2 regions of the Lysinibacillus sp. KU-BSD001 genome follow, and region 1 is predicted to be linked to the other one. Evidence: riboswitches for the same ligand, from Rfam matches in the RefSeq annotation. Region 1 holds a riboswitch; the other holds the start of a gene.
The links. Region 1 has a riboswitch for preQ1 ahead of AAGS61_RS04420 (QueT transporter family protein). Riboswitches for the same ligand answer to the same signal wherever they lie in the genome.

Region 1 (4,570 bases):
CAAAAGCAACCATCGCATTCGATAAACCGAGTCCGAGAATAATGAGTGAATCCGTATTTGCCGAAAAACTACGAATCATGCGCTTGTTATCACCCGTAGCCCGAATAGCTAAACCGACCTCTGTTTTTAAGAACCAGTCAGCAATCAATTTAATAGCGATCGTAATGACTAATATAACTAAAACTGTCCCATATGTTGATGGGAGTGACGTAAGCCCCATCCCGCGCAACATATCGTTAATAGCTGTATCAATTCCTAATCCCGCCCAAAAGCTTTGGAACTGTGTAAACAGTGTATCTGCTGTTAATAAAGGAACATTGGAAATACCTGTCGCGCTTTCCTTTGTTGTACCCATAATTCGAAGGTTAATGGAATATAGGGCAATCATCATTAAAATCCCTGAAAGCAGTGGATTTATTTTTCCTTTTGTGTGTAAAAGTCCTGTCATACATCCTGCAATAAATCCAGCTACTATCGCGACTAATGTAGCAATGATAGGGTTGTAGCCCAGCACGATCATTGCCGCTGCTGTTGCCGCCCCTGTAACAAAGCTTCCATCAACCGTTAAATCCGGAAAATCTAACACTCGGAATGTTAAGTACACCCCGAGTGCCATAATTGCATAGATGATTCCTTGCTCAACAGAACCGAATAGAGCTGTAAACATATTGAATCATCTCCTAAGTTATTTATTCGATTACTTCTGCATTCCAAGTATCTTTAATTTCAAGACCTAAATTTTCTGCAGTTGCTTTATTGATGACAAGTTTTAAGTTAGCTGGGTATGTCGCCGGAATCTCACCTGCTGATTTACCATCTTTTAAAATCTCAGCCGCCTTTTGTCCTGCTTCATAACCGATATCATAGTATTCGAAACCGTAAGCTGCTAATCCGCCGCGCGCTACAGAGTCCATCTCGCCAACGATTAACGGTAATTGATTCGTATTAGCCACACCAATCACTGACTCCAGTGCGGATACAACTGTATTGTCTGTAATAATGTATAAAGAATCTACTTTTCCAAGTAATGATTCTGTCGCTTGTTGTACCTCAGCTGAAGTTGATACGGCAGCTTCCACAAGCGTTAACCCTTGTGCTTCTAATGCAGCTTTTACTTGCTCTACTTGTGCAATCGAGTTTTGCTCACCTGTGTTATATACTGTCCCAACCTTTTTTGCACCTAGCTCCTCTTTTAGGAATTTCACTGTATTAGCAATTGTCTCTGGGTGTAAATCGACAGTACCTGTCACGTTACCACCTGGTGCTTCCATAGAAGCGATTAATTCTGCCCCCACGGCATCTGTTACAGATGTGAAGACAATTGGAATATCAGATGTTGCTGACTTCGCCGCTTGCGCTGAAGGTGTTGAGTTAGCAAAAATTAAATCTACTCCGTCCCCTACTAACTTTTGTGCAATCGTTACTGTCTGGCTCGGATCACCATTTGCTGTATTGTATTGATATTCGACATCTAAATCAGCATCTCGAAGTGCTTTTTTAAACCCTTCATATGCCGCATCTAGTGATGGATGCTCAACAATTTGTGTCACACCGATTACGTATGTTTCTTCTGGTGCCGCATCACCACCTGATGAACCTGTTGATGCATCCGACGAGCTTGTGTCGTCACTGTTACATGCCGCAAGCATTAATGCTAACGCTGCTGACGATAAAAATGAAAGCTTTTTCAAAGTAATAGCCATTTCTGTTATCCCCCTAGAACTATTTATCTATTTGCACTTTGCTGATTCAACTTAGCAAAGTATGAATGTACCGCTATCTTACACTCATATTATCTGACAGTCAATAACATTATGAATTTTCTAAATACTATAAATCTAATTTAAGATATTTTTGCGCTTTAAAGCACTAAATTAATTAGCTATTTATCATGTAAATATTAAAAATACTTCTAGCAATTTTCTAATAATTAATTGTTGATATCTAGTATTTAAGTCTAGTTTGATGAGGAAAGCAGACTGAAAAAGAGACTTTATTTTACGTACGAAAAGGGGTCTATTGTTGTGGCGTGTACATTTTCTAGATTTCTTTAGTAATGAATGCTATTTTCAGTTACACCCCGCTCTCCCTTTTAAGAGAATGATTTTATTCACACATGGCGTATAGCATGATCAGCCCAAACGCCTCATGAATCATACATCTCAAATTTTCTTTACTATTGATATATTTCGATTTATAAGATATTTGACGATAGCCATCTATTATACTAAAATATTACTTCGTGCTAAGTCGCCGTGGTTCGAAACCATCCCACGTAAAAAAACTAGGAGGAATTTTATATGAAGGTTAAATTTATGGCAACGACAGGGATTATTGCAGCGCTTTATATTGCTGTAACAATGCTCGTTGCACCGTTTGGATTTACAGAAGTGCAGTTCCGTATTTCTGAAATATTCAATCATTTAGTAGCATTTAATCCTCGTTTTTCAATCGGGATTATACTAGGGGTATTTATTGCTAATATGTTTTCACCATTAGGATTGTATGACCTTATTTTCGGTGTTGCACACTCCATCATTACGATTTCAATTTTTGTATTGATTTGTAAATTCGTGAAAAATATTATGGTACGTTTAGTATTAAATACGCTCCTATTTACGTTTACAATGTTTATTATTGCCTTCGAATTAAATCTCGCACTGGAGCTACCTTTCTTCTGGACATGGTTAACAGTAGCAGCGGGTGAATTCGTCGTATTGGCAGTAGGTGCACCGATTATGTACCTATTAAATAACCGTTTAAATTTCAAAAATTTAATTTAAAATTTTTCAATCGAGCGGTCGATGTGCCGTTCGATTTTTTTATGGATAGCATTCTTACATATTATTATTTTCTGAAAATATTGACTTATCGTTCTTTTCCTCGTACAATGATACTAATTAGAATGTTCGGGTTGGTTGAAGATTACGGGGAGCTGTAATCGCCATACGAGCAGAGTGAAGAATAGCTGAGCAAATTGATGAATAAGAAGAGTAGCAAGCAGCCAAATGTTTAGAGAGCACGTGGTTGGTGGAAACGTGTCATTTTCGCTTGTGAATGGGCCTTATGAGAGTCGCTAGCATGAGTTAGCGAACGGGATATCTCACGTTACGAGATTCGAGATGGGAGCTTTTTTAGCTTCAACTTGAGGTGGCAACGCGGTTCATATCGTCCTCTACAAAAAGTGTTTATGCTTTTTGTAGAGGACTTTTTTTATTTTAGAAGAGTGGAGTGAGAATGATGATTAAACACACATTACGTACGACAATTAAAAAAGTAAATGGCGATTGCTTAACACCTGTATTAATTTTCAATCGCCTACAAGGGACACGAAAATTTTTATTGGAAAGTTCAGCGAAACACGAAACGACAGGACGCTATTCATTTATCGGGGCGAACCCACGCAAAACATACACAGGATCGAATACAACACTAACAGAAAGTTCGCATGTAACAGGACAGTCTTATAGCTACGAAGGTGATTTAGTGCGTTCATTAAAGCAGGTCATGCCACGTGTTTCGAATCACACAGAATATCCATTCACAGGCGGGGCAATCGGTTATATTCGCTTCAACCGTGAACAAAGCACGATTCCAGCTGTAAATTTCCATGTATACGACACCGTTGTGATTTTCGATCATGTCACAGATGAATTAACAATCGTCCATACAAACATCGATGCTGAAATAAAAGAGCCGAATATTGACGACATCATTGACCAAATTGTAAACGGTACAGCACTCTCGCCGAACGAGTTTTCAATGGGGGCATTTACAGAACAAACGACACTCGCCCAATTTGAAGCACAAGTAAAACAGGCACAAGACGTGATGGCAACAGGAGAAGCCACGGAAATTGTCCTGTCGCGAAAGCTACAAGCGGATTTCTCAGGGGACGCTTTCTCCCTCTATCGTGATTTACGTGTGAAACTGCCTTCTCCTTATTTATACTATATCGAATTTGATGACCATACAGTCATTGGTGCGTCACCAGAAAGTATTGTGACGGTATATGATGGACAATTAAAAACAGCAACTGCAACAGATATTGAAGCCATTTCGGTCAAAGAATCACTTCAATATGACGGGCATACAACTTTCGGCATCCTCTCCCCTACTTTGCACGCGATTGATGCATTAACGCATTTATTACCGGCAGATAGCGTAACAGGGAAACGAAAAAAGGTAGCCTTACAAGCGATTCAAGCAATTGAGCCTGAACAGCGCGCACTTTACGGTGGGGCAATCGGTTATATCGGCTTTAACGGACAAATTGACTTTGCGTTAGCCTCTCGTACAGTGCTTTTACAACATAATCAAGCAATAACGGAAATCGGCGCGACGGTGACAGCAAATAGTAATCCGCAAGAGCTATATCAACAAACACAGGCACTTTTGCAAGTGAAGAAAGGATGAGTACGATGACTTTACAAGCTTACACAACGCGTGTCACAAGCGGCGAAAACTTACTATTGGGTGAAATGGTGCAAGCCGCGCAACTTGTTTTCAATGAAGAAACGCCAAAAGAACAAATCGCAAACTTTCTTCTCGCATTAAGTGCAAAAGGTGA
Region 2 (4,570 bases), on a different contig from region 1:
CCACGTTTTAATCAAAAGGACATGTTGACATTACTCTATTTAAAACATACGATTGAAAATCAGTATTTGCTACACCAATATACTAAGCCTAAAAGTACAATTCATGTTACCGACCGAGAGGAAGAAATTTTAGCGTATATTTGTAGGGGCTATAAAAATATCGATATTGCAAAACAATTATTCGTCAGTGAAAATACGGTAAAAAAACATCTTCAAAACTTATATCGTAAGTTTCAAGTCACAAGCCGTACTAAGCTTGCTATTTCGTATTTGCAATGTAAAAAATGAATACATCTATAAATAAAGTGGCAGGTACCTATACTTCCTAATAAGACAACTCAATTCTTATATCAGGCTGTCTCATACCAGATGTTAAACAACAAAAAAATTGTTTAATTTATAATAACGTTGTTAAAAAATGATAATTATTCTATTCAACAATCTGGCCAGATTGTTGAGGATAGCGTTTATCATTAATAATGGAGAACCTTATCATAAGTAAATGCGGTTTTTGGATTGAACTACAGAAAATGTAGTTCAATCCTTTTTAATACTCAAACATAGTCATTTAAAGCTAGTCATAAATCAGTTATAATTATAAAATAGTGGAAATTATATTTAATTCTGCCGTATCTAGGTGAGGTCAGTCTATGGTTAACGCTTACAGCGATTCTATCTTTGATAAGTGTACTATAAAAATACAAAATAGTACTAAGATGATAAGAGGAGTGAGTATTTAGTGTTTTTTTAAAAAAGTATTAGAGTAAAGCCAAATGAAGTTTTTACTCCAAAAGCTCCATTAGTTAATGAGGATATGTATATTTCTAGGCCACAATTAGAGAAAAAATTAAAAAGGGCTATAGATGGTACGTACCATATCATTGTTCATGGTGATAGTGGTTCAGGTAAATCTTGGTTGTATAAAAACGTATTAAAAGAAATGAATTGTTAATATATAACAATTAATCTTCCAAACGCAAGTTCAAATCGAAGTATTTCGGAAACGTTTAAATGGTATCTAAATCAAATAGACGAAGTGAAAAAAGTAGAGTACACCGAGAAAAAAATGGCAGAAGTAAATGCAGCTGTAGCGAAAGGACAAATAGATCATTCGGATAAATATATATTTAATGAAAAAGAACCCTTTTTGCAATGTTTAGAGTATGTTAGGAAAAGGGCAAAAAGAAATCAGGCTCTTATAGTTTTTGAAAATCTAGAAGCTATTTTCAAAGATGAAGGAATAATGAAAGAACTAGGAAATTTAATACTCTTACTAGATGATGAAATCTATGCTAAATACAATGTGAAATTTTTAATAGTAGGCGTTCCTAGTGGTATTAAAGAATATTTCTCAAAAGTAGAAAATGCATCTTCAATCAGTAATAGGCTTGAAGAAATTCCTGAGGTCTCAAAATTAAGTAAAGAACAAGTTGAAAATTTTGTTAAAAAAGGATTTATAGATAAATTAAAAATCGAAATGGATGATGATTCCTTGAGGACACTTAATAATGATGTTTATTGGTCTACTTTAGGCATTCCTCAAAGACTACATGAATATTGTTTGAAAATTGCATATGCCTTAGAAGATAATGATTGGCAAATTAGCAATGAATTATTAAAGTCGGCTAAAATTGATTGGATAAATCAATCATTAACTTCTAACTATTCAAATATAGAAATATTGATGAATTCAAGGGAAACAACTGTTCAAAGAAAGAATCAAGTATTATATGCATTGGGAAAAGTAGAGAAGGAGAAATTTAAATACTCTGATATAGAAGAAATAGTTAGAATAGAATTTCCTTCTACCACTCAAGCTACAATGAATATAGGTCAAATGTTATCTGAAATAGCAAATAGTGATCCCCCCTATAAAGAAAACTCCTAAAGGAGATAGTTACACTTTTGTTGATCCAAAATTTTGCATCTGCCTAAGAATGATGTTGGTGAAAAATAATAATGAAAAAATTGAGAAGTTACCACTTAGCGAAGTATAGCTATTAGGATAAAACCTCGCTTAGATACATTACAGAGAACCGCACCATAAGTAAGTGCGGTTAAATTCTTGAAATGGGTTCAGCTATACAGTGATTATGTTCTGTAAAGCCGAATAATATTTCAAAGATGTTAGTAGCAAGAATTTTAAAAATTCTATTGACAAAACACCTTATCCAGCAATTGATGGAATGATTAGATGAAAAAACTAAAGCAAGTAATGCTGCTTATATTTCAGAGAAGTATTATTCGAACGCTATAAAAATAAAATTATATTTGAAATTTTCTACTACTCCATATATTATATTGTTATTAAAGAATGCCCGGAATAGAACGGGAGAGGTTCATAGCTAATACCCTCTATAAAAAACTATGGAAACATGACAATCTGCCATGTCCATATAGGACGTGGCTTTTTATGTTTTATTCATACGTTTTAATAGAATAATTGGTAGCGCCTCTCTTGAAAAGTGTAGGGAACATTTTACAAGGGAGGTTTTTTTATATCTGGCTGCAAAGTTGAAGCAGAATTAAAAATCTAGTTTGGGTTATGGGCCTGATGGAAACAGTCGGTAGTCTATATGTAAATCCTAATTATTTCGTACACTAAGGAGAAAAATAGCATTTTTTCTTGGGATGCTGTTTTTTCGTTATAAAGGAGTTTTTGAAGTTGAAGCAGGAAAAAGCAATAATAGTATTTAATGGAGGTCAGGACAATATCACTCATTTGTTCTGAGAGGGAGTTTTAAAGCATGTATAATTTTAGAATTATTGAGAAGCTACAAAAAATAGATGAAGATATTCAAAGAAGTCAATTAAACTATCATTCAAAACGTGTTCTCGTAAGCAAAGAGTTTACCTTTGATGCTGCTCATCATTTACATAACTACGAGGGGAAATGTAAAAATTTACATGGTCATACGTATCGTGTTGTCTTCGGATTGAGTGGTTATACGGATGAACGAGGGATTATGCTTGATTTTGGTGACATAAAGGAAATATGGAAACAAAAAATAGAAATTTATTTGGATCATCGTTATTTAAATGAAACTCTTCCGCCGATGAATACGACGGCAGAGAATATCGTTGTTTGGATTTACGAAAAGTTTAATGAAGCCTTGCTTGATGAACAACTATATAATGGGGCACGCGTGGAATTTATCAGGTTGTATGAAACCCCTACAAGCTATGCTGAAGCCAGAAGAGAGTGGATGGAAGTTGAGTAAAGTACCCGTTATAGAGATTTTTGGTCCCACGATTCAAGGTGAAGGAATGGTAGTAGGTCAGAAGACAATGTTTGTACGCACTGCCGGCTGTGATTATTCTTGTTCTTGGTGCGACTCATCATTTACGTGGGATGGTAGTGGCAAGCATCTGATCGTTCAAATGACAGCAGAAGAGATTTGGTCTGAGTTGAAACGACTTGGGGGTAACGGTTTTTCATTCGTCACGATCTCGGGAGGAAATCCGGCACTTCTTCGTAATTTGGATGCGCTTGTTGCAATTTTAAAAGAAAATAACATAGAGATTGGTGTTGAAACACAGGGAAGCAAATGGCAAGATTGGCTGTATGATATCGATGAACTAACGATTTCACCAAAGCCCCCTAGTTCTGGGATGACGACAGATTTTTCTATGCTCTCTGATATTTTGGAAAAGCTTAGAGATAAAAACAGCCATCAGCATATATCTCTCAAAATCGTTGTATTTAATCAAGAGGATTATGCTTATGCTAAACAAGTTCACCTTCGATATCCGACCATTCCTTTTTACCTTCAAGTCGGAAATGATGACATTACTTCGATGGACAATGCACAGTTGATCAGCCATTTATTAAAGAAGTATCAAACGCTAATCGATCAAGTGATGATGGATGAAGAATTAAAAAATGTTAAAGTACTACCGCAGCTGCATGCACTTGTGTGGGGAAATAAAAGAGGTGTATAGCTATCAGCTGTAAAACTATATGCAAAATCTCTCAATTAAATACTTTACGCAGAACCGTATCATAAATAGTAGTAAACTCCATTCTCCACAATCTGGCGCAAGAGTTTAATAAGAGTTAGATTTTTAAACGACTTTATTGTTATATTTTTGAGGGTAGTGAAGTATCATACATCAAAAATTAAATAACTATATTTTTTAACCTCGCCCTAAATTTAGAACAGGGTTATTCAAACTAACAAACCCCTCTTACATTTTCCGTAAGAGGGGCTTGTTATTCTATTTATATATTTTTTTAATTAATAATTGTTGTGCTATTAATAATAAAGCACTCACTGTCCAATAAATCGGTAATATCGATGGATTTAACAGACTAAAAATGAGCATCATAATTGGATTAATGAATACCATTATTTTCACATTTGTCGGTTGATTTTTATCTAATGAAATAAAGCTTTGAATTAAATAAATGAAACAAGCAATAATTGAAATGCCAATATCCATTGTCCCTAAATTCATCCAAAGGAAATTTTCACTTGCAATTGCTACATCTATTGTAATTGCATAAATCAGTGAAAATAAAATAGGCAATTGAATGAGTATTGGTAAACAACCTAATAAAAAACTTTTC

Region 2: another riboswitch for preQ1. It lies ahead of queD (6-carboxytetrahydropterin synthase QueD); the one in region 1 lies ahead of AAGS61_RS04420 (QueT transporter family protein).

The regions. Positions count from the first base shown of each region.
Region 1 covers NZ_JBDQZI010000002.1:239,611-244,180, forward strand. The annotation lists gene AAGS61_RS04410 (ABC transporter permease) at 1-667, opposite strand, end outside; gene AAGS61_RS04415 (ABC transporter substrate-binding protein) at 690-1,703, opposite strand; PreQ1 riboswitch class I at 2,250-2,294, shown strand; gene AAGS61_RS04420 (QueT transporter family protein) at 2,301-2,783, shown strand; T-box leader at 2,972-3,179, shown strand; gene AAGS61_RS04425 (chorismate-binding protein) at 3,241-4,416, shown strand; gene trpD (anthranilate phosphoribosyltransferase) at 4,422-4,570, shown strand, end outside.
Region 2 covers NZ_JBDQZI010000005.1:110,678-115,247, reverse strand. The annotation lists gene AAGS61_RS09645 (response regulator transcription factor) at 1-288, shown strand, start outside; gene AAGS61_RS09640 (hypothetical protein) at 1,067-1,888, shown strand; PreQ1 riboswitch class I at 2,329-2,375, shown strand; gene queD (6-carboxytetrahydropterin synthase QueD) at 2,748-3,221, shown strand; gene queE (7-carboxy-7-deazaguanine synthase QueE) at 3,214-3,942, shown strand; gene yidC (membrane protein insertase YidC) at 4,219-4,570, opposite strand, start outside.